Regions from separate parts of the Bacillus sp. C1 genome, predicted to be linked through region 4. Evidence: riboswitches for the same ligand, from Rfam matches in the RefSeq annotation. Region 4 holds a riboswitch; each other region holds the start of a gene.
What was found. A riboswitch is a leader RNA that binds a small molecule or an ion and turns the genes downstream of it on or off. The one in region 4 is predicted to bind S-adenosylmethionine.
Positions count from the first base shown of each region.

Region 1: linked by a shared signal. The riboswitch ahead of mtnW (2,3-diketo-5-methylthiopentyl-1-phosphate enolase) and the one ahead of ACX5JI_RS20295 (bifunctional O-acetylhomoserine aminocarboxypropyltransferase/cysteine synthase) in region 4 are both predicted to bind S-adenosylmethionine.
Region 2: linked by a shared signal. The riboswitch ahead of ACX5JI_RS19090 (M20 family metallopeptidase) and the one ahead of ACX5JI_RS20295 (bifunctional O-acetylhomoserine aminocarboxypropyltransferase/cysteine synthase) in region 4 are both predicted to bind S-adenosylmethionine.
Region 3: linked by a shared signal. The riboswitch ahead of ACX5JI_RS18370 (PTS sugar transporter subunit IIA) and the one ahead of ACX5JI_RS20295 (bifunctional O-acetylhomoserine aminocarboxypropyltransferase/cysteine synthase) in region 4 are both predicted to bind S-adenosylmethionine.

Region 1 covers NZ_JBTMZT010000001.1:592,916-600,395, forward strand. Annotated here, with positions in the region: gene ACX5JI_RS03215 (serine hydrolase domain-containing protein) at 1-440, shown strand, start outside; gene ACX5JI_RS03220 (NAD(P)-dependent oxidoreductase) at 445-1,323, shown strand; gene ACX5JI_RS03225 (DUF3909 family protein) at 1,328-1,660, shown strand; gene ACX5JI_RS03230 (hypothetical protein) at 1,782-2,057, opposite strand; gene mtnD (acireductone dioxygenase) at 2,473-3,003, opposite strand; gene ACX5JI_RS03240 (methylthioribulose 1-phosphate dehydratase) at 2,981-3,619, opposite strand; gene ACX5JI_RS03245 (2-hydroxy-3-keto-5-methylthiopentenyl-1-phosphate phosphatase) at 3,616-4,275, opposite strand; gene mtnW (2,3-diketo-5-methylthiopentyl-1-phosphate enolase) at 4,272-5,516, opposite strand; SAM riboswitch class I at 5,581-5,686, opposite strand; gene ACX5JI_RS03255 (pyridoxal phosphate-dependent aminotransferase) at 5,739-6,929, opposite strand; gene ACX5JI_RS03260 (carbon-nitrogen family hydrolase) at 7,027-7,480, shown strand, end outside.
Region 2 covers NZ_JBTMZT010000008.1:18,396-25,875, reverse strand. Annotated here, with positions in the region: gene ACX5JI_RS19115 (GNAT family N-acetyltransferase) at 1-377, opposite strand, end outside; gene ACX5JI_RS19110 (hypothetical protein) at 614-958, shown strand; gene ACX5JI_RS19105 (YjiH family protein) at 1,112-2,440, opposite strand; gene ACX5JI_RS19100 (GNAT family N-acetyltransferase) at 2,557-3,072, opposite strand; gene ACX5JI_RS19095 (phosphotransferase) at 3,105-4,142, opposite strand; gene ACX5JI_RS19090 (M20 family metallopeptidase) at 4,259-5,461, opposite strand; SAM riboswitch class I at 5,553-5,657, opposite strand; gene ACX5JI_RS19085 (AAA domain-containing protein) at 5,744-7,480, opposite strand, start outside.
Region 3 covers NZ_JBTMZT010000007.1:50,028-57,507, forward strand. Annotated here, with positions in the region: gene treP (PTS system trehalose-specific EIIBC component) at 1-1,149, opposite strand, end outside; gene treR (trehalose operon repressor) at 1,307-2,017, opposite strand; SAM riboswitch class I at 2,150-2,256, shown strand; SAM riboswitch class I at 2,325-2,425, shown strand; gene ACX5JI_RS18370 (PTS sugar transporter subunit IIA) at 2,526-2,984, shown strand; gene ACX5JI_RS18375 (PTS sugar transporter subunit IIB) at 2,999-3,319, shown strand; gene ACX5JI_RS18380 (PTS galactitol transporter subunit IIC) at 3,339-4,766, shown strand; gene ACX5JI_RS18385 (amino acid permease) at 5,142-6,557, shown strand; gene ACX5JI_RS18390 (C39 family peptidase) at 6,746-7,480, opposite strand, start outside.
Region 4 covers NZ_JBTMZT010000009.1:81,812-89,291, forward strand. Annotated here, with positions in the region: gene ACX5JI_RS20270 (sensor histidine kinase) at 1-641, shown strand, start outside; gene ACX5JI_RS20275 (response regulator) at 667-1,314, shown strand; gene ACX5JI_RS20280 (FMN-dependent NADH-azoreductase) at 1,509-2,135, shown strand; gene yeiL (transcriptional regulator YeiL) at 2,256-2,930, opposite strand; gene ACX5JI_RS20290 (YjjG family noncanonical pyrimidine nucleotidase) at 3,050-3,739, shown strand; SAM riboswitch class I at 3,866-3,970, shown strand; gene ACX5JI_RS20295 (bifunctional O-acetylhomoserine aminocarboxypropyltransferase/cysteine synthase) at 4,061-5,359, shown strand; gene metA (homoserine O-acetyltransferase MetA) at 5,343-6,248, shown strand; gene ACX5JI_RS20305 (homoserine dehydrogenase) at 6,393-7,480, shown strand, end outside.

The sequences.
Region 1 (7,480 bases), on a different contig from region 4:
AAATGTATGAATCAGGCATGGGGAATATGATGCCAGGAGATCAACATTTTACGAAAGGATATACAAAGAAAGACAATGCGCTTGTACCTGCACCAAAATTAGCGATGGATTGGTTATATGGCTGTGGTGAGATGTATACTACAGTTGGGGATATGAAGAAGTTGGATGAAGCAATTATAAATGGAAAACTTCTTTCAGAGAAGAGTATACAAATGATGTTTACGCCTCCACCAGAACGAAAATATGCATTCAGTTTTTATATTTACCCTGATTATTTTCATAACCATGGTGTAGTTGCTGGTTGGAATACATTTAATAACTTTAATAAAGATAATAGAACGTTTGTTATTTTATTTTCAAATGTACAAAATGGCATAAATGATGATTTGAATAAGGAATTTAGGAAGATGGTCAGCGACTTAATAGAACAAAGGGGATGAGTAGATGAAACAGGTAATTTCATCAATTGGTTTTATTGGCATAGGTGTTATGGGGAAGAGTATGGTACACCATTTATTAAAAGGTGGTTATACAGTATATGTGTACAACCGTACGAAAGAAAAGGCAACTCCTTTATTAAAAGAAGGAGCACATTGGTGTGATTCACCAAAAGAATTGGTACAGAATGTAGATGTTGTTATGACGATGGTAGGGTATCCGCATGATGTGGAGGAAATCTATTTTGGAACAGAAGGAATTCTCACAAATGCAAATGAAGGGACAATTGCAATTGATTTTACAACATCTACACCAACGCTAGCGAAACGTATATATGAAGCTGGAAAAACAAAGAATGTGTATACGCTTGATGCACCAGTATCAGGAGGAGATATTGGGGCAAAAGAAGGTAAACTTGCCATTATGATTGGTGGAGACCAAGATGTATATGAAGTTTGTTTACCTTTGTTTGAGAAACTAGGAAAGAACATTCAGTTACAAGGGCCGGCAGGAAGTGGACAGCATACAAAAATGTGCAATCAAATTGCGATTGCTTCTAATATGATAGGAGTTTGTGAAGCGGTAGCTTATGCAAAGAAAGCAGGATTGGATCCAGATAAAGTATTACAGAGTATTTCAACAGGAGCAGCTGGTAGTTGGTCATTAAGTAATTTAGCCCCGCGCATGTTAAAAGAGGATTTTGCACCAGGGTTTTATGTGAAACATTTTATGAAGGATATGAAAATTGCACTAGATGAATCTGAAAAATTAGGATTACCTGTCCCAGGTTTAACTCTTGCAAAAGGTTTATATGAACAATTAGTAGAAGCTGGAGAGGAAGACAGTGGCACACAAGTATTATATAAAAAATACATAAAGGGGTAATAGGATGGATTTGAAAAAATTCGATGGGATAATTGATGCTGTGCAGCGGACAACTTGTACGCCGATTAATGATAAGCAACAAGCAGCATTTAGGAAAAAATATGATTTTGAGCCAAAGTTTGAATACGGACGTGATGAAAATGGCCATTATGTTATTCGAACTTCAAAGAAAATGTTAGAAGAAATGGAATTTTACTTAGCTTTAAAGTATGATCGTGAAGGCATTGATTTGTATATGTATGCTGAAATTGATGACGTATGTTATGTATCTGTTAGTTACGGAGAAGATGCTCTTCATTTACAAGAGTTATTTCAGTTTTTAGAAGATAATAAATAAAAAAGTCCTCGGTGGAGGACTTTTTTATTATGTTTAAAACATGATAAATAAACCTGGGAGCTAAATTCGATACAGACAGGGTATAAGAAAGTAGATGTATTGTGAGGATAAAATAATGGAATTATAAGCTGGAAGCACGGCGAGAGCGTTCAATTGGAAATGGAATGATTTGGGCCATATGGTTTCGACTGAATTGCTTTGTGCGCGCATGACGTAGTATATATAATGTGAAGAGTATAGCGACAGGAATAGCACCATACAAGCCGAAAAGTAAAGCGCTTACAGAAGATGCGACAAAACCAAATATACCAATTTCTAATTCCTCCATAATTGCCCCGAGAATAGCAGGAATAGCTCCACAAGTAACTCCGAATATAAGTGCTAGAATTACATTCATGTTCTTCCCCCTCTTTTTTTGCAGTTTTATTTTCGCTTCATTTTCTATTATTTGTATTATAACACAAATTAAACGGAATTTTCAGAAAAAGTTCAAAGAATGTTCAAAATTTATTGAGAAACGTACTTGATAAAGTGAAAATAAAAAAGTTCTGTAGATATTACTCATCTATCAGGAGATATTACAAAGCAAGAGAAAATAAAAAAGCAGGCTTATTTCATATTTATGAAATAAGCCTGTTCCATAGGAGGATGTATATATGTAGAGTGAATAAAAGGATGGAAAAGGGGGTCCGATTCCTTTTATTCAACTAACTACCTTAGTAAAGTGAAACTTTAATTAGTGGAAGGCTTTATTATCCCCCACCAATTGGGCTTTTATGGGCAGTAAGATTTCCCACCCATCGTGGGAGATCTTACTGCCCGCGAATAGCGGGGTAAATAGGAACCCAGCCCTCTGTTGTAACAAAAATACGAATAGCTACAACTTGGCGATCATCTTGTAAAGTAAAATAGTGTCTTGTATTTTCTGGTACAGAGATTAAATCACCGGGCTCAAGTTCAACATCGAAAAAGCGATCATCTTTACCTTGGATGGCAAAAATACCATGTCCGCTGACAATAAAGCGTACTTCATCGTCAGTATGATGATGCTCTTGTTTAAAGTTAATTAATAAATCATCGAGATTAGGCGTTGTATTTGAAAGGGAAATAACATCGTGCGCCTTATAACCTCGGCGTTCTGAAACATCAGTAATTTCGCTTGAGAATACTGTTAAAATTTCTTTTTTGTTTTCATCAGTTAAGGAATAGTTCTCTTGTAAATGAGAGGGAAGTTTTGAAATATCCCATTTCTCATATAAAACACCTTCTCCTTGTAAAAATTGCTCCACTTCCACTTCATTTTCAATACGTGTGTTTCGTTCATGAATACGAATTTGCGCCATGTGAAACGCCTCCTTGAATTGATAATAGTTTTATATAAAATTGGAATAAAAACTCATATGCCTCTAATCTTTTCTTTGCATCAAAGCTATCTTTTCCCCAAACGGTAATGCCATGATTGCGAATCAATATAGCCCCAGTATCATCATGAATATGTTTTCGGAAATCTTCTCCTAACGTTGGAATATGAGCATGATTTTCAATGATTGGAATTTTGATAGATGCTCCTTCTTCCCATATATTAAGAGCTTTAATAATTTCTTGATTCGAAAGTAAAACTTCTTTTTCATATATGTTTGTAATCACATTGTTATCAATTGTATGAATATGTAAGACACATCCAGCCTCTGTATGATTGTAAATATGAGTGTGCAACAAGGTTTCTGCGGAAGGGCGTAAATCGGTTTCTAAAACAGCCTTTCCTGTATGATCAACTAATAGAAAATCATCAGGCGTAATTTTCGTTTTATCTCTTCCACTTGCTGTAATAAGGAAGGTAGTTGGAGCGTCGCCTACTTTTATTGAAATATTTCCGCTTGTAGCAGGAAACCAGTTGCGATCCGTTAATTCTTTCTTTAGTTTACTTAACTCTTCCCATTTGTGAAAAAGCTGTTTCATTTTATCACCTCAAGCAATTGTTTAACTTCTGTCTGTATGTCATAAAACGTTTCAAATGCTGTATAGGAAATTTGGTGTTCTTGGCATTTTGTGATAAGAAAGTCACGAGCAAATACTTTATCAGCAAGTTTTGCTGCTTGTAAATCGGTAATTGAATCTCCAATGACAATGTTGAAATCGTTTGTTGAACTTAATCGCTGAATTAATGTTGATTTACAAAGACCGCATTGATTCTTGCAATGTTCATCACATGGATGTGGCCAGTTCACTTTAATTGTTTCACCGGAAAAATTAGTCGTATTACAATAAATGTGTTCAGGACTAATGATTCCTTCTAGAAGGGGATAGACGAAAAAGTCCATTCCTCCTGATATAATGTGAAGTGAAATTTGATTTGTTTGAATAAACTGTACAAATTCTTGGAATCCAGGGCGAATCACCGCGGTTTCTTTTATAAAAGTAGTGATATCCTCTTGTAAACTTGTAGATAAAAGGGAAAATAGTTTCCCTACCCCTTCTTGAATAGATATTTCTTGTGATAGAATCTTTTGTTTAATTGTTTTGGCTTCTGGTGGAGCGAATTTCTCCATGATGGCAACGATATTATCATTGTTCGTAATCGTACCATCGAAGTCACAAAAAATTTGAAGACTCATAGTTTCACCTCGTGAGATGGATTTCCCCACAATTGCAGTGAAGCATGTAAATCAGTGTTACCTGCTTCACGCAATGGGATTCCTTGCAAAGTGGCATCAATTGCTGCTCGAAATGCTTTTCCTCCGCCTTGTGCCCCGGCTGGATGACCGTGAATACCACCGCCTGCATTAATGACAACATCCTTGCCAAAATCTCGAAGGATAAATGGAACAAAACCAGGATGAATGCCAGCTGATGGAACAGGGAAGCTTTGTTCTAAAGACGGATCTTTTTCAGTTAGTTTATTTGTAATAAGAAGAGCTTCTTTTTGTTCTAATGCAACACTGCCGTATGGTGATGGAAATAAAGAGAAGTCTGCACCAGCATAACGAAGTAATTTTCCAAGTAACAATGGTGAAGAAATCCCATATAATTTTGATGATGTATAAGCACCGCTAACAGCAGGGTGCGCCATAATAGGAATAGAAATATCCTTATCCTCAGCAAGAGATTGCAATACATCTAGTCCGTACGAGAATACATTGAATAGAAGAACATCTGCACCAGCTGAGATGGCACGTTTTGCATTTTCTTTTAGATCGTAGGTACGCCCTGTTAAATTTACTGCATATAAAGTCTTATGCCCATATGTTTCGTATACAGACTGTAATACTTCTTTTCCAGCAGAAATTCGTTTTGTGAGTGGTGTTAATGAATTTTCAAATAAGATTTCATCATCTTTTACAATATCTACACCACCAATTGCTTGATCACGAAGCTGTGTTTTTAAATATCCGATATTGCGTCCAATCATTCCTTTGAAAATGCTCATGAGAAGTGGACGGTCATGGACCTTTAACTGATTTCGAATGCCCTCAATACCAAACTTCGGACCAGGAAAATATTTTTTTAAATCGTCTGAAAATGTTAAGTCAATTAGTTTGATTTCACCATCTAGTGATAATTTCCCAAAAGTTGTTGTTAAAATGGCCGGTAGATCTGGGCTGAAATTTAGTGATGGATAATGAATTTTAATGAGTCCACGTGTTACTTCTTTTTCAAGATATGTATTTACACGTTTTTGGTCATTCAACGCTTCAACATGAATGACATTACCTTTATGTTGTTTTAATTGTTCTTGTAGTAAATGTGGTAAATGAGTCCATGAACCAATTGTTAAACCGAGAGCAATTTGCTCGGCTTTTTTGTTTAAATTATGAGAATCATCATGGATTAAATAGGTTGCTGTTATTCCACTCATTTTTATAACCTCCTAGTTAAATAAAAAAACCTCTCAGCTAAGGAGAGGTTTTTTTACAACCAGCTCCTTATCTGTCAGCGTAATGCTGCGAGAATTAGCACCGTGTCTACAATTGTAGATCGGTTGCCGGGTTTCGTCGGGCTCGTCCCTCCACCTGCTCTTGATAAGAAGTATTTTGAAATGTTTGAATTTTTTCGTTATCTGAATTTTGACAGAGTTTTTTTAGGATGTCAATGTTTTTTTGAAAATTTTTAATTTATCAATTCGTTGAATGGCTTCTTGTAGTCGTTCTTCTGTATGTAATAATCCAACGCGAACGTAGCCTTCGCCATGTTCACCGAATCCGACTCCAGGTGCAACTGCTACGTGTGCTTGTTCTAGTAATAAGTCGGTAAATTGTTCCGATGTATAACCGTTAGGAACAGGAAGCCATGCAAAAAATGAACCATTTGGTGCGACAACATCCCAGCCAATTGAATGACAAGCTGAAATGAGTGTATTTCTTCGTGATTCATAGCGTTCAACCAGCTCATTTACACAAGTTTGTGAACCGAGTAGTGCTTCGCAAGCTGCCTCTTGTACAGCACCAAAAATGCTGACATACATATGATCTTGTAGTAAATTGATCGTTTCAATGACACTTTCGTTACCGATAGCAAAGGCGATGCGCCAACCGGCCATATTAAATGTTTTTGATAGTGTGTAAATTTCAATGCCAACATCTTTTGCACCATCTGCTTGTAAGAAACTAGTTGGTTTGTTACCCTCAAAACCAATTGCTCCATAAGCAAAGTCATGAATGACTAAAATATCATTTTTATTCGCAAATGCAATTGTTTCTTCAAAGAACTCTTTTGACGCGATAGCACCAGTTGGGTTATTAGGATAATTTAAAAACATTAATTTTGCTTGTGTAGCAATAGAATTATCGATTTTTGTGTAATCTGGTAAAAAATTATTTTCTGCTAATAACGGCATCTTTTCAAAGCTTGTTTTGGCTAAAGCGACACCAGATAAATAGTCAGGATATCCTGGGTCGGGTACAAGGATTGTATCACCAGGGTTTGTGAAACAAAGTGGTAATTCTACTAGTCCTGCTTTTCCACCAAATAAAATAGCAACTTCTGTTTTTGGGTTAACTTTGACGCTGTATTCACGCTCATAGAACGTAGCAACGGCTTCTTTTAAGTTTTCATGTCCGCGAAATGGCGGATATTTATGATGAACCGTTTTTTCTGCTGCACGTTGTAAAGCTGTTACGATATGCGGCGGTGTTGGCTGATCTGGATTACCTTGCCCTAGATTGATAACATCGTGACCTGCTGCAACCACTTTGTTAACTTTTGCAACAAGCGAAGCGAAAAACTGTGTTGGTAACGAAGTTACAATCTCGGAAGGTTGAAAATGTTTCATACTTTCCACCTCTTTTGAAAATTGTTACAATTCTAGTGACAAATGATATAACCTTTCTAAGTTTTTGTAAAGAAAAATTGAAAATGAGGTGGATAAAATGAAAGTCGCATGTATTCAAATGGATATTGCTTTTGGAGATGTGAAAATAAATATTGAACATGCAAAGAAAAAAATAGAAGAAGCGATGCAAGGAGAACCAGACGTTATCGTATTACCGGAACTTTGGACGACTGGTTATGATTTAGAAAGGCTTCTAGAAATTGCAGATGTGGAGGGAATTAAAGTAAAACAACTTCTTTCAGAATGGGCACAGCAATATGATGTAAATATTGTTGGTGGTTCTATTGCAAAGCAAACAGATCAAGGGGTTACGAATACGATGTATATAGTGAATCGTGAAGGGAAATTGCAAGGTGAGTATAGCAAGGTCCATTTGTTCCAGTTGATGAATGAACATAACTATTTAATAGCGGGTGGTGGGACAGGAGAATTTACACTGGATGGTGTGCAGTGCGGTGGTGTCATTTGTTACGATATTCGTTTTCCGGAAT
Region 2 (7,480 bases), on a different contig from region 4:
CGTAACAGCTGTAATTCTTCAAACGCATATTGCAATAACATGAATTTACATTCTGTATTGATACTTGTTCTTTGGACACTTGGATGATACCACGTTTGCCCTAGTTCAGCCGTTTTATTTTCTTTTGATATACTATATAAGCGTGTACTCCCCATAATTTCATTTGTTTGTTGATCTATAACAACAAATGGCAAGTCTGTTCCTTCTTTATATCCTTTTACCGCTGTTTGCACATACCTTTCCATATCTTCATACTGATCCATTGTAGCTATTAAATACGCCCATATTTCTTTATTTCCTTCTACAATTGCAAACAGTTTTTCTACATCATTTGCATCCATTAATCGTAACCTTGCTCTATTGTTTACTATTTCCATATACAAATCTCCCTTTCTCTGTATCTAGCTATATAATAATTAACATCACAAATAATTTCAATATACAAAATTATCGTTATCTTCCTACAAAAATACATTCTCTTTGATTCGAAACTCTGTAATACAAGATAATAACACCTCTTTTATATAGAAAATGTGTCTTTTGCCTATATCCAAACAGAATAAACTGCATACGCTAATAACTAGTTTAATCATTTATTTTAGGAGGAAAAAAAATGACTTACTTTACAGATAGACCTCAAGGTGGACAGTGGCATCCTCAAGGCGGGGGTGGACATTGGCAAGGTGGACAGTGGCATCCTCAAGGCGGGGGTGGACATTGGCATGGCGGACATTGGCATCCTCAAGGCGGGGGTGGACATTGGCATGGCGGACATTGGCATCCTCAAGGCGGGGGTGGACAGTGGCATGGCGGACAGTGGCATCCTCAAGGCGGGGGTGGACATTGGCATGGCGGACAGTGGCACCCTCAAGGCGGGCACTGGCATGGTGGACAGTGGCATCCTCAAGGTGGCGGACACTGGCACTCTCAAGGTGGAGGCGGACAGTGGCATCAGTAGTGACTCCTTTTATAAAGAGAAACTTTAAGTAGCTAGGTTCTTTATCTTCACTAAATATGAAACAATCCCTATCTATTACATTACCTAATGAAGGCTTTTCTCCAATAAATAAGAGGACCCACCTATTTAACATATAGGAGTCCTCTATGCCTTTTAAAGCAATACATATGCAATTGGTGTAATAATAACTAATGTTAAAATCGTTCTTTGAATATACAAAATAATAAGTTCTGAAACTTTTAACGGAATGTCTGTAGATAAAATACAGGGGATAGACGCAGAGAAAAATAAAATAGATGATACTGATACAACTGCAATGACAAATTTAGTTACAAGCGGTGCACTAACGACAAGTAATGATGGTAAAAACATCTCAGCAATTCCAACTGATGCTGCTTTTGCGGCTAGTTCGGCCTCTGGAAGTTGCATTAACCATGTAAATGGATAAAAAATATAACTAACCCAATCAAATACCGGCGTATATTTTGCTAATAAGATACCAATTAATCCAACAGACATAATAGATGGCAAAATTCCCATCGTCATAATGAACCCATCTTTAAGATTAACCAAAATATTTTTCATCACACTTGGTGCAGATTTCGATACTTCTAATGCATCTTCCCAAGCACGTTCTAACATCTTCTCTTTATAAACTGGTTCTGGAAAACCTTCTTTTGTAATATATGTGTCTGGTTTTGTTCGTAATGGTGGGATCCTTACAGTGATAGCGGTTACAATAAATGTGACGATAAGTGTAGTCCAAAAATATAAATTCCATATGTGCATAATATGTAACGTTTTCGCAATGATGATCATAAATGTTGCCGAAACTGTTGAGAAACCTGTCGCAATGATCGCCGCTTCTTTAATTGTATACTTCCCCTCTTTATACACACGATTAGTAATTAGTAACGCCAAAGAATAGCTCCCAACAAACGAAGCAACTGCATCAATTGCTGATCGTCCTGGTGTTTTCCAGAGTGGCCTCATAATCGGTCTACAAAAAGTACCGATAAACTCTAATAAGCCATAACCAACTAATAATGCTAGAAAGGCCGATCCAATCGGAACAAGTAAACTTACTGAAACAACTAGTTTTTCATATAAAAACGGCCCTACATCAGGAGCAAAAAACCATGCGGGCCCTACTTTAAAACAGTACAATACCCCAAATACGACTCCAACAACTTTTAAGAATGAAAAACAAATATCTACAATCGATGCATTCCATTTCTTTGTATAAAACGGATATACTGCACCAATTGCCATTACAAATAAAGCATAGTACGGTATAACGAATGGGACTGCAGTCCGAATCCAAGATACAATGTGATCAATCATAATTGATGAAGCACCATTGATTGTAACAGGAACAAAAAACATAAAAATACCGACCAAACTTGCAAGAATAAAACGAAGAATAATTCTTTTCTCCTGCCCTACTTTTACTGTTTTGTTTTCTAATTCAATTTCGCTCAATTCCTCTACACCTCCAGTTATCTGAATATTCTATATAAATAGTCTATATTCCTCTTTTTTCTGTAAATAACAACTGTACAGTGTAAAATAAACAATCTATCAAAAAAGAATGGGAGCTATTTCCCCATCCTTTTTCGATACTTATTATGACCATCGATCTCGCCGAAAGGCTCAAAACCGTTGTATTTGTAGAAGTTGTTGAGTTTATTATTATTTGCAACACAATCCAGCTTTAAGAACGTTTTGTCAGCGTGCAGTTGATCTTGAATCCACATCAAAGTCTTTTCACCTATTCTACTTTTCATATACTTAGGAATAATCGCCAATCTATGTAAATATAGTGAATCAGAGAGAGCATCTTCTCCAAAAATATGACGATCCCATTCGCTTTGTATAGGAGATACTGTGAAAGTACCTATCATTTCATTTTCTTTTACAATAATGTAAGTGTTTTTATTGATTACAGCTTGAATGATTTCTTCATCATCTCCACCTTCTAAAAGATATTGCCACTGATCGATTCCTTTCTCTTTTAACCACTTAGCAACTTCTTTTAGCATATTAATAATGAAAATACTTTCATCGTTATGTGCAGTTCTAATTTGATAACCTTTAAGAGTATTTTGAGGCAATTTTTCTCCCTCCTTTTTATTGAAAAAAACTATCAATCTACCTTTAATAAGGAATATAAATTTTCTCCTCGTGATTTAAAAAGTTCTAGATGTTCTTCAAGTAACTTTTCACAATCTTCTTCTAAAATTTCAAGTGTCTTGTTAACGAAATTCCAATTCAAGCAACCAGACAACCATAATAGTGAGGATAATCTTTCATAATTAGTCGAATCTAAGAAATCTCCTGAACCATATCCCTTCAAAAATGCTTCAGCAACTTTAGGACAAACTTCATGTGAAGATATCCCTTTCGTCCGAGAATACCATTTCATAAGCCAGGCTAATCCTTCAATTCTGTCTCCATAGTTAATTGATTCAAAATCTACAATCCCGTTCATGTTACGCTTATCATCCCATAGGATATTAAGCGGATTTAAATCTGATTGCATAATAAAATTCAAATTGTCCGAATGCGCTGTAGCTATATGGTATTCCGCCAATTCTAGATAATTTTGTAACGCTTTATTGCACGTACTTACGTTACTTTGCTGAGTTATCTTATTACGAAGTAATGCTATAAATTCTGTATATCCGACCAAATGAGATTTTTTTATAAACGCGGCACTTTCAAAACTACCCGAAATATCATGACACTTTCTTGCCTCTCTACCAAATGCCTCGGCAATATTTTCATCACAATATGTAATATGTCTACCTTCTATCCATTCCGATAATACAAATCGATACATTTCATCATTCCATATAAAAGAAATAAATGGATGACTCGTAGATGGTTGTATAATTCTCATAAAAGGAATGTCATGTTCTCTTAAATAATACGAAAACCGTATTTGTTCTTCTAATTGCTTATTTGTTATATGCCCGAAAGCAGGATTTCCTGTTCGATTTTCACCTAAAAATCTTGCGGAATATCGTTTTCCATTCACGCTAATTTTATAATGTAAATCTTTATGCCAACTACCTTCGTGTAAATTTTTTTCTATTTTTAATGTATGAATCTCTTCAAAGTAATTCGTTACTACTTTCTTGACCATTTGTTCTTCTTTTTTTAATCCATAAATTAAAGTCATACTTTCCCGCCATTCCTTTACCTTTTTATCCCTCTTCCAGTCACATCAAAAAAAAGGTTTAGAGACTCCTTTCTCCAAACCTTTTATAAACGAATATCTCTGTACTGTAGCTCACATTACTGATTTCGCTGCACCTCTCTAAATTCCTCCTTAATTTTATCCAATGTTCCCTCTTCTGTAAGTAAGCGATACGCCGTGTAAGCTAAAGCTTTTGCTGATGTAAACAATGCTTTATCTCCAAGTTCCGAACGAGCTGCTTCTCTAAATTCATTCGTATGTGCAATTAAATCATCTGGACCAATTTTGATATAAGGGTGAATCGTTGGTACAACTTGACTCACATTCCCTGCATCTGTTGAACCGATGCCCAGCCTTTCTTTACGATTTACCTCTTCACCAAGGTTTTCTAATTCCTCAGCAATCACTTCATTAAATGTTTTTGTTACTAATAACTCATCAATTTCATTTTGGAACTGATTCACTTTTACTGTTGTCCCTGTTGCTAGTGCAGCTCCTTTCGCAATGTTTCGTACCTTTTCTGTCACTTCAGCGCACTTTTGACGTGTTGCTGCGCGAATAAAGAAACGTGCTGATGCGTAATCTGGAATAATATTTGGTGCCTTCCCGCCTTCTGTAATGACACCATGGATTTTCACATCTGACGGAAGCTGTTGACGCAGTGCGTTAATACCATTGTAAAGCTGAATAATGGCATCTAATGCATTAATGCCTTTCTCTGGTGAAGCAGCTGCATGTGCCGATTTTCCATAAAAGTGAAAGTCAAGTGGGTCAACTGCTAGTGATGGACTCGTTGTTGCTGTTTTTCCGCTTGGGTGAATCATAAGTGCAGCATCGATGTTATGAAACAATCCTGCCTTTACATAACTTGCTTTCGCACTTCCATTTGGTCCACCTTCTTCTGCTGGTGTCCCAAATACAACAATTTCACCGCCAACTTCCTCAATTGTTTCTGATAATGCAACGGCCGCCGCAACACTTATTGTTCCAATTAAATTATGCCCACACGCATGACCTAATCCAGGCAAAGCGTCATATTCTGCTAAAAAGGCAATTGTAGGCCCGTGTTTCCCTGAGCTTTTCCGTGCGATAAAACCTGTTTCATGTCCTGCTATATTGTGCTGAAGCTGGAATCCTGCACTTCCTAACAATAAACTTAACGTTCTAGATGCAAAAAACTCTTGGTTGCCGATTTCAGGATTCGCGTGAATATCATGACTTGTTTGTAAGTATTTTTCTTTATTTCTTTCTATACTTTCCGTAATCGTATTTCTGTGTGACGTTACTTGTGTTGTTGTCATTTTCCCCGTCCTCCTTTAAATTCACATGCAAAAAACCTCTTCCTAAAAGATAGAAAGAGGCTTAAAAATACAAATTCAAAAATAGCCGTCTTTCTTATCTTTCAAGTCCTTCACTTGCTGGAATTGGCACAGTATTCATATTGAATCCGCTGCCGAGGTTTCATAGGGCCAGTCCCTCCACCTCTCTTGATAAGAAATTTATTTTTATTTTCAAAAAATAATATGAAATTAATTTCATTCTAGTTTTATTCCGACTAAATGTCAAGGAATTCCGTTCTGATTTTACCGAATATCTAAAAATCCTTTTAAAACGCCAATTGTTTCAGGAGCTTGTAATCTTGCACATATATAAGGAAATTCTGGACTCCCTTCAAACATCATTTGAGATGTTAACGGAGCACCTACCCACAAGATTTCATCGTCAATTAGTAAAAATGGGAGCGATTTATTTTGCCTTTGTACTCTCACGTTTTTTAATGGAATTGGTCCATCGCTATAGATTGTTACCTGCGCCGCCATCCGCATTAACGCCTGCCATACTCTTTTATCTACTTGTCTTGTACTTGGAAGGGAAATGATAATTTTTTGTTTTGCTGAAAGAATATCTTTTAATAATCTATTCGTCTCTTCCAAATTCATTTGCATAAACCATTTTAAGCGTTTTGTAATTTTCCGTTCTAGCAATGGACGTGACGACCTGCGATCATATACATTTCCGTGTCTTTCTATGTGGGAAGTTAGATTAGATAGCGCTTGTTTTCTAGAAAGATTTCGCCGCATATACTGGCAATCCGATAACTGAATGAACTTCCCTCTTGCCCTCGTTACCGCAACGTTTACAAGACGATGATTTTTATGATCAAAAAACAGTACGCCAGGTCTTTCTTGCGGATAACTATCGACTGTATCAAAAATCATCATATCTCGTTCTGATCCTTGAAATTTATGAACTGTCGCTGCTAGAACAGGTGTATTTCGGTACTTTGTTTTTTGCAATATTTCTCTTATACATGTTGATAAAAAGCGAGACTGCGCGCGATATGGCGTAACAACTCCAATCGATTGAACACCATCTAACAATCCAATTAAAATCATCTGCATCGCAATTAACCCCGACATAATATTGAAACGAGAGCCAGAAGCCGCATCTTTTAAAGAATAAGCTCCCATTAAACTTGTATCAAATAATACTGTTGCTTCATTTGCAAATGGCTGTAATTGCGCTAATTCTTTCCTTGCTGAAACAGAAGGATGATCGAACACTCTATTCTTATAAATAAATGAGTTTGTAAATTTAGATATATCCGCATGCATACGTCTTTGCTCTTGTAGCATAAATAAATTCGGATGCGCTTCATAACTATTTACCGATTGCACAATCCCCGCATGATAAAACATATCTTCTCCTAACCACTTTCTAACAAGCTCGTGATTTGCCATCGCAATTGGAGGTAATTGTAAAAAATCACCACAAATGACAATTCGCTTACCAAGAGACGCCGCCAATGCGATTTGCGGCACATATGCCATACTCACTTCATCTACAACAATTAAATCAAATGTTCGTTCATAAATAAGAGAATCAATGGCACATTTTGATAGTGTTGCACCAATTACTTTTGCATTTTCAATATATTCTCTTTCTACTTCTTTAATTTTCGCTCTTTGTTTTCTAAGATCTCCTTCAATTTCTTGCATCCGCTTTTTATCAGAAGCAGTTGCTTTATATGATAAGATTTTTTGGCGAAGATCTTGACGCATTTCTTCTAAATAAAGCTTCTCTTCTCCCCATGAGCCATTCGTTGTTTCCACTAATCTGGAAGCTAACAGTGTATCATGATTACGTATATGTTCATGTTGACTAAACCCATAACGAACGATTTCTCCTGGTGTCCACTTTTCCTTCTTTTCGATTTGCTTTGTTACTTCACTCATTAACACATCCACGGCCGCATTACTATGAGCTAATACAAGTACTGATTTTCCTTTTTGGTAATGTGCTGAAATAACACGTGATAA
Region 3 (7,480 bases), on a different contig from region 4:
GGATGTAGACGCCATACTTTTATCATTTTGATTTTTAGAAATCCAAAACATCGCCAGCGCAGCACTACCTTGTGCAATATTAGAAAGTGCAATCATCGGCCAAATGAACGTACCACCATGTTGTGCGATTAACTGTAAGTCAATTGCAATAAACATATGATGCATCCCCGTAATTACAAGTGGTGCATATAGTGCGCCAAATAGAATTGCACCAAGTACTGGTACTGTTTCATATACACCAACTAATCCAGCCGTTAGTAAATCACCAATATGACGTGTAACTGGACCGATAATTCCTAGTGCTAGTACACCAGTCACAACGATTGTCGTAATCGGCACAACTAATAGTTGAATCGCATTTGGTACATGTTTTTTTAAGAAAATCTCAATTTTACTTAATACAAATGCCGCTACTAAAACCGGTAATATTTGTCCTTGATATCCTACCTTTTCAATTTGGAAAAGACCTAAAATGTCAAAGTACTCAATCTTTTGCCCATCAAGTCCCGCTGCTGCTTTCCCATAATTCCATGCATTTAATAAATCCGGATGTACAAGCATTAATCCCATTACAATCCCAAGTATTGGACTTCCACCAAAACGCTTCGTTGCTGACCACCCAACAAGCGCTGGTAAGAATACGAATGCTGTATTTGCCATCAAATTAATTAAATCCCATAATCCGCCTAAGTTCGGATATACTTCTAGTAAATTCTTTCCATCAAAAAATAAGTCCTTAGCACCTAATAAATTATTAATCCCCATCAATAAACCAGCAGTAACAATCGCTGGTAAAATCGGCATAAATACATCAGAAAATATCTTTACAAATTTTTGCATCGGATTTAACTTTTGATTCCCCGAATCCTTCACATCCGCTACTGTCGATTCCTTCATACCTGTAAGCACAATCAATTCCGCATATACGCGGTCCACATCTCCTGGACCAATAACAATTTGAAACACACCAGCGTTATGAAACGCTCCTTTCACTAAAGAAATCGCTTGCAATTTATCGTTATCTATTTTACTTTCATCCTTTAACGCAATACGAAGTCTCGTTACACAATGAGCTGCCTGTTCAATGTTCTCTTCCCCGCCAATATATTTCAGCACCTCTTCTGCTACTTTCCGATAATCTTTGGCCATCTCCCATCCCTCTTTTCTCTTTTTTTGATACCGTTTACAAATACATATTAACTCGTATATATAAGTTAGTCAACACTCGTATATACGAGTTTGCGAAATTTTTTCTTATTCCCCCAAAACGCAAAAAAAGGAGATGAAACTTTATCGTTTCATCTCCTCATTTTCTCCGAGCTACATCTGAAAAATGAAAAATATCAAGTCGATGCCGTGACTCTGTATATTCAAACTGGCTTCCATCATAAAGATGCGTAAAGTTTTTGACAACAACAACATAATCTGTACCATTCAAATCTAAATATTTTTGATCATCCTCTGTACAAGGCTGAACTTCAATAACACGCTGTGCATAACTAATATGTAATCCTAAATCTTGTTCAATATATTTATAAATCGAATTCTCAGCAATTTCTTTTGTTAATCCGGGAATATATTCAGATACAAAATAGTTTACATCTAAAATTACATTTTCCCCATCAATATTTCGAACACGTTTAATATGATCTACCTTTGTTTTCGTCTTTACATTTAATGATTTTGCGATTTCTTTCGAGACTAACAATTGTTCCTGTTCTACAACACTCGTTATACATTTGCGCCCTAATCGTTCGTTTTCCTCTTGAAAACTCACAATACCGCCAAAGTTAAATTCAATATTTTTTCGTTTTAAAACGAAAACGCCTTTACCGTGAATCTTTTGTACGTACCCACGTTCCTGTAATAAATCAACAGCTTTTCTTACTGTCCCACGGCTTGCTTCATACTGTTTCATTAATTCTGTTTCAGAAGGAATTTTACACCCTTCTTTTAACTTGCGATTATCAATTGAATCACTTATCTCCGTATAAATCTGCTCATACTTACTCATCATCTTGAATAACCCCTTGCCACCTTCTTTTTCTACTTGTATTATAGCATGCCAGAAAATTAGTTTTTCCTCTTGATTATTTTACACATTAGCTATACAATATTCACATATTTTACAAAAATCAAAATTAACAAACTCTTATCAAGAGAGGTGGAGGGACTGGCCCTATGAAACCTCGGCAACCCCTATGTTATTTAGGTAGGTGCCAATTCCTTTAGAATTTAAATTCTAAAAGATAAGAAGAAGCGATATTGTGTATTCAAAAACCTTCTTCTTATCGAGAAGGTTTTTTATTATTTTCATACTTTCATCCTTATCAAGAGAGGTGGAGGGACCGGCCCTATGAAACCTCGGCAACCCCTATATTATTAGGTAGGTGCCAATTCCTGCGTTTAAAGCGACAGATAAGGCGATGATTTTCTATCAAAGTAATCATCCCTTTCTTCGTATAGAAAGGGGTGATTTTTTATTACCACATAACTAAATTACAACTAAAGAGGAGATGAGTTATTTGGATATTTTCCATGAACAATTTATTTACCCAAAACTTTCAGGCACGACATTTAAAGAAATTTTAGAGAAAGTTTCCACCGACTTACTTATACAGGGATTTGTAAAAGAAACCTTCTCACAAGCTGTCCTAGAACGAGAAATGCATCATCCAACAGGTCTCCCCACCGGAAACATCGGGGTAGCAATTCCTCATACTGATTCTTCACATATTATACAACCTGTCATTAGTGTAATTACATTAGAATCATCTATCCCTTTTACTCTTATGGGAAATCTCGAAAAAGAAACAACAAATGTGCAAGTTCTGTTCTTACTTGCATTACAAGACGGTAGACAACATATTCAAATACTTAAGGAAATTATGAAACTTATTCAACATCCACAGCAGCTTCAACAGCTAACTGCTGCATCTACAAAATTAGAGATTATAAACTCTATTTCAGCTCTTACTATTTAAGGAGGAAAAAAAACATGAGAACATTTCATATTTTAACAGTTTGTGGTTCAGGTACAGTCAGCTCTACTATGGTTTCAGAAAAACTAAAAGAGGCTTTAAGCGAAGATTATATTACGATTACGACAACTGAGGTTAAGCCGACACAAGTCGAACAGTTTTTGGAAGAAAGACAATATGACTTTATTGCTTACACTACACCTATCCCTCAAAACCTTTCTATTCCAACCATTAATGCTGTTGGATTTTTAACTGGTTTTGATGAAGAAAGTTTTTTAGAAGAAGTAAGACACGTCATTCATACCATTGTAGAAAAGGAAACTATCACAAATTTATAAGACGGGTGGATTGATACAAATGGAGCTAGAATTTCTTAAAAAGATTTTTGACACATTTGGTGCATCTATTTTTGTACCAATTGTTATTTTTATAATCGCCATTGCTTTAAAAGTAAATCGTAAAAAAGCTTTTTATTCTGCTTTATACGCAGGTATCGGCTTACAAGGCTTCACTCTTTTACTCAATGCTTATATCCCTATTATTATGCCTGTCGTTCAAAATATGGTGAAAAGTACAGGAGTCAGTCTTCCAGTATTTGATATTGGCTGGCAAGCTAGCTCTATTGTTGCCTATTCTACGGAAGTTGGAATGATCTTTGTAGGCGTTGCACTATTACTTCAAATCGGATTATTTTTAATAAAATGGACAAACATTTTCCAACCTGGAGATTTGTGGAACAATTATTCCTACATGGTATGGGGCTCTATGATTTATTTAGTTACAAATAACTTATGGTTGGCTTTTGCTTGTATGATTACACTCAATCTTTACAGTCTTCTTTTTGCAGAACTATTATCCAAAAGATGGTCTACATATTTTCAGTATCCTCGCTGTGCGATTGTACAGCTACATCATGTTGGGAGTATTCCATTTGCAATTGGATTAAATCGTCTTCTAACAAAGATAGGTGTTGGAAAAGTAAATGCCAATCCAGAAGTTCTAAAGAAAAAACTAGGATTATTTGGAGAACCTATTTTTCTAGGGCTCTTTCTCGGTGCTAGTATCGGAATTTTAGGGAACTTTCATTCTCTTAATACGTTAAAAGCATGGGGACAAATTACTACTGTAGGAATTTCAACCGCTGCTATTATGACTATTTTTCCAAAGGTTTCAGGGATATTTGCTCAAGCTTTTTTACCACTTACAGAATCTGCAAAAAAAAATATTAACAAAGATAAAAATAACCCAAGAGATTGGTATTTAGGTGTAAATGATGCAATGGGATATGGTGAAACCGCTACACTAACAACTGGTATCTTACTCATTCCAATTATGGTTATACTAGCATTAATTTTACCTGGAAATGAAGTACTCCCTATTGTCGATCTAATTGCACTCCCTTATATGGTTCAAGGAATAGTAGCAATTACAAATGGAAATATTTTTAAATCTATTCTAATTGGTGTAATTTGGTTTAGCTTAGGCCTTTATATGGCAACGTACACTGCACCAATATTTACAGAAGTTGCACAACAAGTTGGAGTAACCATTCCAGCGGGTGTCCTTCTGATTACAAGTTTCGGAATTCTTACATCTCCTGTAACAGGACTAATTTTTTTAGCATTTTTATCAAAATCTCCTTTCTGGATTGGGGGTATACTTCTTCTTTATATTGTCACATATGTATTCTTTAGAAAATACAAACTGGATATCCAAAACTATTTAGAACATGCCAATGATTTACCTTTGCATGATTCTGTAAATATAAAACAAGCTAAAATGTAAGTTTTACCAACACCAAACAAATCAAAAATGTTCATGCATTTTCAAACAAAAATATATGTACTTATAAATTTTTTTCTTTTCATTCTAAAAGACATGTAGTATACTAACTTCAAAATCAGAGGAGAAAGGGAGCAAAGAACTATGCTTACGAATACAACTGTAGTTACATTTGCACAAAAACATCATCATCATACGTAAACCCTTGAAACCTAGCGGAAAAATTCACGCGTAGGTACAAGGGTTATTCCCGTTGTACCTACACTTCGGCAAAGAGCCATGTAGGTATTTTTTATCTACATGGCTCTTTTTTATTTTCCAAAAATGCTAGTAAAAAACGATGAGTAAGCAAAACTACTACAAAGGAGTTATACAACTATGGGAACAAAAAAATGGGGTTTATGGATTTTAACAGCATTTGTTGTTGGAAATATGGTTGGCGGCGGCGTATTTATGCTTCCAGCAAATTTAGCGCAAGTATCAGGTCCGATGGGATCAACACTTGCATGGACAATTACTGGGCTTGGTGTATTTATGATTGCTCTTGTATTTGGAAACCTTGCCGTACGTAAACCGGAGTTAAAGGCTGGTCCACAAAGTTATGCACAGGCAATGTTTACTTCTCAAAAAATGGGTAAAGCAGCTGGATATAGTATGGCATGGGGATACTGGGCTGCTAACTGGGCTGCTACAGCTTCTGTTATTATTTCATTTGCGGGGTACTTGTCTACATTCTTCCCAGTATTACAAAGTAAGCAAATTCTTTTTTCACTAAACGGTTTTTCATTAGAACTTGGAAAAGGATTAACATTTGCTGTATGCAGCATTGTGCTCTGGGGCATTCAATACATTCTTTCTCAAAATATTGATCGTGCCGGTAACATGAACTTACTTGCAACAATCGCAAAGATTATTGGATTTACAATGTTCATCGTTATTACATTATTTATTTTTAACGCCTCTAATTTTGGTGATGGTCAAACATTTATGAATGAGGCCGGGAAATCAATTCCATTAGGCGGACAAATAAACGCTGCTGCGATCGCAACGCTTTGGGCATTTATCGGAATTGAGTCAGCAGTGATGCTGTCTAATCGTGCCAAGTCACAGCGCGATGTAAAAAAAGCAACGATTTTTGGATTAATTATCGCTCTTCTTATTTACATGGCAATTACCTTACTTACGATGGGCGCTCTTCCGCAAGATGCGTTAAAAGAATCACAAAAGCCACTCGTTGATGCATTAAGCCTAGCAATTGGTAATAAAGGTGCTTACATTATGGCACTCCTTGCACTTATATCATTGTTCGGATCTACTGTAGGATGGATTGTTGTCAGTTCAGAAGTACCTTATCAAGCAGCAAAGAACGGGCTTTTCCCACAATTTTTTGGCAAAACAAATAAAAAAGGAAGTCCTTCAAATTCGTTGTTTGTTACAAATATTATGACGCAAATTTTCTTATTCTCAACAATATCTGGTACTGTTTCAGAAGCTTATAGTTTTGCGATTGTTGTTGCGACTTTAGCATATTTAATTCCATATCTTGTTTCTACTCTTTACCAGTTAAAACTCGTTGTTACCGGGGAAACATATGATATAACACCAGGTTCTCGCATAAAAGATGGAATCATTACTGCGCTAGCACTTTTATATTCTCTATGGGTAATTAAAACTGGAACAGCTGATTTAAAAACATTTTTCTTAGGCATTGGATTATTTGTATTAGGACTTATTCTTTATCCATTCCTTATGAAAAAATCGGCACCATCTACACCGATCCAGAAAAAAGAATAGAGTAAGTTAATCAAAAAGAGGCAACTGTTAGCTATATTCCATATTTACTGGAATAAGAGCTACAACTGCCTCTTTTGCATAACAGAAATGTTCCATTCTATTACAGGTAAATGAAACTTGTTTATATCATAATACAAATAACTACTCAATCATCAAACAAAATTAGCTATAAAAATTGATCGCATTCCTTACGTTCCTTTCTTATAACTAATTGCTTGCTTCCCCATCTGCTCCCAAGCTGCCTGAAATTCATTTTTTGAAACAGCTATATGTGGCTCTTTTCCAAGAGGATTATGAATGTACACCTTGTCTTTATCATATCCTGTCACGAGAACACTGTGCTCATGGTATGTAATCCGAACCATTCCTTGCGGCGTTTCCCAATTGTGAAACTGACTATCTGAAAGCGGCCGAAAAGTAGAATTTATAACTACTAACACAGGTACTTTAGAACGAATCTGTGTATAAATACTCTCTATATTTTTTCCAGTCAAATCCATTGCACGGTCCCCTAAATATTGTTTTGCTAACTTATAAATAGGTTTATGATATGCACCGTACCCCGGGTAAGAATACGTATATATATTCCCAACAAATCCCTCATTTGGATGTCCATGCTTCTTTCCAATCCAGAATGGAACTTTGTCTATTTCTTTCGCTAATTTCATTTTGTCTACTTGAATATTTGCCGATTGAAGTAGCATTGCCAAACTCGTTACTTCACACCCCCTTTTTAATTCCGGAAGTTGGCTTATAAACGGAACCTGTGATAATATCATTTTCTCCGGTAAAAATTTTGGCCATTCTTGATTTACTTGCTGCATCCTATATTGATTTGACTTCTGACCCACCTGTACTTGCTCCGAAGATTCCTTATTAACAAATATGCATCCCGCACATAATATCAATAGCATAAAAAACAA
Region 4 (7,480 bases):
ATGTTTCATTAATGATTGAGAATTTACGGTTAAATGAACAGCGCCGTGAGCTCGTGCGGATGGAAGAACGAAATCGATTAGCACGAGATTTGCACGATTCTGTTTCACAAAAGCTATTTTCTTTAACATTCATGGCAAAGGGCACAGAGGCTTTGTTAAGGGGACAAAATGAAATGGTAGATCAATCTCTTCATGAAATGAGAGAGTTAGCACAAGGTGCCTTAAAAGAAATGCGAACGCTGATTTGGCAACTTCGCCCAGCGGGATTAGAAAAAGGATTGCTACCAGCTTTAAAACAATATGGTGAAAACTTAGGACTTAACATTCGTGAGCAAGTCACAGGTGTACGTGATTTACCACGTGTAGTAGAAGAAACACTATGGCGCATTGGGCAAGAGGCGCTAAATAATGTAAGTAAACATGCAGGGGTAACAGAAGCAACAATTTATTTGAAAGTAACAGAAAAAGAAGTGTCCTTAGAAGTGGTTGATTATGGGCTTGGCTTTATAGAAAAAGATATGAAAGAGAAGAAGTCGCTCGGTATGACGACAATGCGTGAACGGGCAGAATTAATTGGTGGATATATGAGGATTGTAAGTGAAGAAAACCGAACAAGTATAAAAATTATTATACCATTATAACGTGATGTGAAAATGAGGGAAACTTGTGAAAATAAAAGTATTATTAGTTGATGACCATACAGTTGTTTTAAAAGGATTAGCATTCTTTTTAAGTACGCAAGAAGATTTGGAGTTAGTTGGAGAAGCAAATAATGGAAAAGAAGCATTAGAAAAAGTAGGAGAAGCACAGCCGGATATTATTTTAATGGATTTATATATGCCAGAGATGGATGGGATTGAAGCAACTGCGTGTATAAAAAAAGAGTATCCAAATGTGAAAGTACTCGTACTAACAAGCTTTTCGGATCAAGCACATGTTTTACCAGCGTTAAAGGCTGGAGCAAGTGGATATATTTTAAAGGATGTCGAGCCTGATCAACTTGTAGAAGCAATCCGTAGTGCCTATAAAGGGAATATTCAGCTTCACCCTGATATAGCAAGTACACTTCTGTCTCAAACGTTACCACCAGAAGAGAAGCAGGAGTTATCAAATATTCATGTAGATGTACTGACGGCAAGGGAGAATGAAGTATTACAGCTTTTAGCAAAAGGGATGAGTAATAAAGAAATTGCATCTGTTTTAGTTATTACTGAAAAAACAGTAAAAGCTCATGTAAGTAGTATTTTAAGTAAATTACATTTATCTGATCGTACACAAGCGGCTTTATATGCAGTGAGAAATGGAATTGTATAAGACAAAAGTCGTACGACCTAGTTCGCCTTTAGAAGGTGGACTTTTTTTATGGAAAGATACGTCTATGTGAGGAAGAAATTGTTAGAGTGAGAGGATAAAATATATTTGTAAGCAACAACAATTACAAGGGCTTGTCCCTTTTTAGCGAGTAAATAATAAACAACGTAAGAGTGAGCACTAGGAGGAAAATAAACATGGCAACAGTTTTATTCGTAAAGGCTAACAACCGCCCAGCGGACCAAGCAGTTAGCGTGAAATTATATGAAACATTTTTAGCAAGTTACAAAGAATCACACCCAAATGATACAGTAGTAGAACTTGATTTATACAATGAAGAGTTGCCATATGTAGGCGTAGATATGATTAACGGTACGTTTAAGGCTGGTAAAGGACTTGATTTAACTAAAGAAGAAGCAAAAGCAGTAGCCGTTGCTGATAAATATTTAGAGCAATTCCTTGCAGCTGATAAGGTGGTATTTGGTTTCCCATTATGGAACTTAACAATTCCAGCTGTACTGCACACATATATCGATTACTTAAACCGTGCTGGTAAAACATTTAAATATACACCAGAAGGCCCAGTAGGTCTTATTGGAGATAAGAAAGTAACATTGTTAAACGCGCGTGGCGGCGTATATTCTGAAGGACCAGCAGCAAGCGTAGAAATGGCGGTTAAATATGTTGCAAGCATGATGGGCTTCTTCGGCGTAAAAGATATGGAGACAGTTGTTATTGAAGGTCATAACCAATTCCCAGATAAAGCGGAAGACATTATTGCAGAAGGTCTCGAGAAAGCTGTTAAAGTAGCGAGCACATTCTAATTAATAAAATAATCATTACTCGATATGCAGTATCAACGTCTTTATGGTGTTGATGCTGCTTTTTTGTTGTTTGTGAATAAAGAAGTAGCTTAGCGGACGAGCTTGCGGAATTTTGCCATTTTATTGACGCTCGAGCTCATCAGCTAACCTTTGTAATTGCTTTTTGTCCTGTATGAGATACATTCTTCCGTTTTTTCTTAACCAATTTTGCTGACAAAACTGCTTTAATACATATAAGAGATGGCGATAACTAACGTTTAAGTATTCAGAGGCTTCCGTATGCTTTTCAAGATAACAATCGTTTTGCTCGGTTAATAGAATAAACGCCGCTAATCGATTTTCTAAAGGATAGTTATAGCTTTTTGCATATTGTTCAGTTCGGATGATTGTTTTTTCACCAATGAATTTGCACAACTGTTGTAAGAAGTGAGCGTCCTGTAACAATAGATGCCGACAATCTTTCAGGGGAAGAGCTAAACAAATACATGGTTCCATGGCTTCGATTCCTTTTGTTACGATCTCGACGCCAATTAATCCTAACTCACCAATAATCGATGGCGCTTTTACAAAGTTGATTAAGGAAACCTTGCCATTCTGATGGCTCATATATATTTTTGCTTTTCCGGAAATGAAGTAATAGAGATAGGGAAATTCCTCGCCTTCATTACAAATGGTCTCTTTCTTTTGAAATGAATGAACTTCTATATATGGCAAAATATTAAACGAAAAGAATGTTTGGAACTTGAAGCGTTGTACATAACTATAAATTTCATCTGAACTTTTTTCTATTTTCATTTTTTCACCTCTCATTTAGTATGAGATATCTCCTATTCTTTTTACAAGCGGGAGTGATACGATTTATTTGAGAACAAAAGAAAAAATGTGTTTTTATAGCGGAAAGAGAGAGGAACAACATGAAGAAATATCAAACATTACTATTTGATGTAGACGATACATTATTAGATTTTAAAGCAGCTGAAAGAGCGGCTTTACAGTTACTGTTTGAGGAACAAAAAATCCTTTTAACTGATGAAATTACAGCACATTATAAAAAGATAAACCAAGGTCTGTGGAAATCCTTTGAAGAAGGAAAGATAGACCGAGATGAAGTAGTGAATACTCGATTTTCAGTTTTATTTAAGGAGTACGGCCAAGAAGTTGATGGACCTTTGTTTGAACAGAATTATCGTAGGTATTTAGAAGAGGGGAATCAGCTCATTCATGGAGCATTTGAATTAATACAAAATCTCCAAAGCAAATATGACTTATATATTGTTACAAACGGTGTTTCCAAGACTCAAGATAAACGTTTACGTAATTCAGGATTACATTCACTCTTTAAGGGGATTTTTGTTTCAGAAGACACGGGCTATCAAAAGCCAATGAAGGAATACTTCGATTATGTCTTTGAACGAATTTCTAATTTTTCTGTAGAGAAAGGATTAATTATCGGTGATTCTTTAAGTGCAGATATGAAAGGGGGACAGCTAGCTGGGTTAGATACTTGCTGGTTTAATCCTGAAAAGAAGTTAAATGATAGCAGGATAGTGCCAACTTATGAGATTCAAACTTTTGATGAGTTATATGAGATTTTAAAAGGATAGTTCTTTTGGTTTTAAATTAGAATTTTAAGAATAAATCATTAAATTGTTAATAAAATATTTTATAAAGATTCAGAAAAATAATTGACATCAGGAAATTATTACTATAAAATCAACGGTAATTGCATAGTCTTATCAAGAAAAGGTGGAGGGACAGGCCCTATGAAACCTTGGCAACAGCCGAATAATGGAATTGTGCCAAATCCTGCAGGTAATAACCCTGAGAGATAAGAAAGAGACTTTAGAGCGTGTTTTCAAACTGCTTCTTTCTTGTTAGGGAAAGAAGCAGTTTTTTATTTTGTATAAAAGAAGGGAGAATGAGAAATGGGAGAGTCAAAGGGGAAAGGAACCATTTGTGTGCAAGGTGGCTATACACCGAAGAATGGTGAACCACGTGTTTTACCGCTTTATCAAAGTACAACGTACAAATATGATACGTCCGATGATTTAGCGGCTCTTTTTAATTTAGAAGCAGAAGGCTATATTTATACGCGAATTGGGAATCCAACACTGGCAGCATTTGAACAAAAATTAACGGAGCTAGAAGGCGGCGTTGGAGCTGTTGCAACAGCTTCTGGTCAAGCCGCTATTATGCTAGCTGTTTTAAATATTTGCAGTAGTGGTGATCATTTACTTTGTTCTTCAACCGTTTATGGGGGAACGTTTAACTTGTTTGGAGTTAGTCTACGTAAATTGGGAATTGATGTTACATTCTTTAATCCCAACTTAGCTGCTGATGAAATTGTGGCACTTGCAAATGACAAGACAAAACTGATTTATGCAGAATCACTTGGTAATCCAGCGATGAATGTTTTGAATTTTAAAGAGTTTTCAGCTGCAGCGAAACAGTTAGAAGTACCGTTTATTGTTGATAACACGTTAGCGACACCATATTTATGCCCAGCATTTGAATATGGAGCAAATATTGTTGTTCATTCAACAACAAAATATATTGATGGCCATGCAAGTTCACTAGGCGGGATTGTTATTGATGGAGGAAACTTTGATTGGACAAATGGAAAGTATCCAGAGCTTGTTGAACCAGATCCAAGTTATCACGGTGTAAGCTATTTGCAAAAATTTGGGCAGGCGGCATACATTGTGAAAGCTCGAGTTCAACTATTAAGAGACTATGGAAACTGTATGAGCCCATTCAATGCGTATATTAGTAACATCGGTTTAGAAACATTGCATTTACGAATGGAGCGTCATAGTGAAAATGCTCTTGCAGTTGCGAAGTGGCTTGCTAATCATGATCGTATTGAATGGGTAAATTATCCTGGTTTAGACAGTAATGAAAATTATTCACTAGCGCAAAAGTACTTAGCAAAAGGTGCAAGTGGCGTTTTAACGTTCGGTATTAAAGGAGGATTACAACCCGCGAAAGAATTCATTGCAAATGTGAAGCTGGCAACGCTTGTAACACACGTAGCAGATGCAAGAACATGTGTGATTCATCCTGCTAGTACAACACATAGACAGTTAAGTGAAGAAGAACAGCGTTTAGCAGGTGTTACCTCCGATTTAATTCGTTTATCAGTTGGTATAGAAGATGTTTCTGATATTATTGCCGACCTAGAGGGAGCATTAGTTGGGGGCAAAGCGCATGCCGATCATCGTTGATAAAGATTTACCAGCTCGTAAAGTATTACAAAAAGAAAATATTTTTGTCATGACAAAGGAACGAGCTGTAACACAAGATATACGTGCTTTAAAAATTGCAATTTTGAACTTAATGCCAACAAAGCAAGAAACAGAAGCGCAATTGCTCAGGCTACTCGGTAATACGCCACTTCAATTAGATGTGCATTTGCTCCATATGGAGTCTCATATATCACGTAATGTAGCACAAGATCATTTAACAAGTTTTTATAAAACATTTCGAGATATTGAGGGAGAAAAATTTGACGGTCTTATTATTACTGGGGCACCGATTGAAACACTCCCTTTTGAAGAGGTAGATTATTGGGAAGAACTTGGGCGCATAATGGAATATGCAAAAACGAATGTAACATCTACGCTCTATATTTGTTGGGGAGCACAAGCTGGCTTGTATTATCACTATGGCATTCCGAAGTATCCGCTTGAAGAAAAGATGTTTGGTGTATTCGAACATATTGTGCAAGAGAAACATGTGAAGTTGTTACAAGGATTTGATGAACTCTTTTTTGCACCACATTCACGCCATACGGAAGTACGCGCATCTGATATTGAAAAAGTACGAGAGTTGACATTGCTAGCAACATCAGAAGAAGCAGGTGTTCATCTTGTTACAGGGCAAGATGGAAAGCATATTTTTGTTCTTGGCCATAGTGAATATAGCTGTGATACGTTAAAACAAGAATATGAACGTGATAAGCAAAGAGGACTAGATATAAAAATTCCGAAAAACTATTTTAAACATAATAATCCATCTGAAAAGCCGCTCATAAGATGGCGGAGTCATGGAAACTTATTATTTTCAAATTGGTTAAATTATTATGTGTATCAAGAAACCCCTTATATTTTGTAAGATGGTCGTTATATAACACGTGGCAACGTTTTCTTTGTAAAGATTGCTCTATATTTTTCTAAATGTTCAAAATACATTGTTTTTCAGAATTTTAACTTATATAATGGCATCTAAATACAATTCTTTAGAGGGGTGGACAGTATTATGAATGAAATTCAAGTGGGATTATTAGGCCTTGGAACAGTTGGCAGTGGTGTGGTTCGTATTATTACGGATCATCAAGAACGTCTTATGCACCAAGTTGGTTGCCCAGTGAAAATAACAAAAGTATTAGTACAAAACATTGAAAAAGAGAGAGAGATTCAAGTACCTTCTACCCTATTAACGAAAAATGCAAATGAAATTATAGATAACCCTAATATTGATGTTGTCATTGAAGTGATGGGTGGTATCGAGGAAGCGAAAGTGTATATTTTACAAGCCTTGAAAAATGGGAAGCATGTTGTTACTGCTAATAAAGATTTAATGGCATTACACGGAGCAGAACTTTTGAAGGTGGCAAAGGAAAATAATGCAGATTTATTTTACGAGGCGAGCGTAGCTGGAGGGATTCCAATTTTGCGAAGCATTGTAGAAGGACTTTCCTCGGACCTTATTACGAAAGTGATGGGAATTGTGAACGGAACAACAAACTTTATTCTGACGAAAATGTCTGACGAAGGGAGAGCGTATGACGACGTGTTAAAAGAAGCGCAGCAGCTTGGATTTGCAGAAGCAGATCCAACATCGGATGTAGAAGGTTTAGATGCAGCAAGAAAAATGACGATTTTAGCTACTCTTGGTTTTTCTACAAATGTAGAACTTGGAGACGTGAAAGTGAAGGGGATTACTTCTATTACAGAGGAAGATATTGCGTATAGTAAAAGCTTAGGATACACAATTAAACTAATTGGACTCGCAAAGCGTGATGGTGAAAAATTAGAGGTAACAGTTGAGCCTACATTACTTCCTAATACGCACCCTCTTGCAGCTGTGCAAAATGAATATAATGCCGTATATGTATATGGTGAAGCAGTAGGAGAAACAATGTTTTATGGTCCTGGTGCAGGAAGTTTACCAACAGCGACAGCAGTTGTTTCTGATTTAGTTGCGGTAATGCAAAATGTACGTCTTGGTGTAACAGGGAATAGTGCGGTTTCCCCGCAGTATGAGAAGGTATTAAAAGAACCGGATGAAATTTTTGTGAAAAAGTTTTTACGTCTACACGTAAAAGATGAGATTGGTGTGTTTGC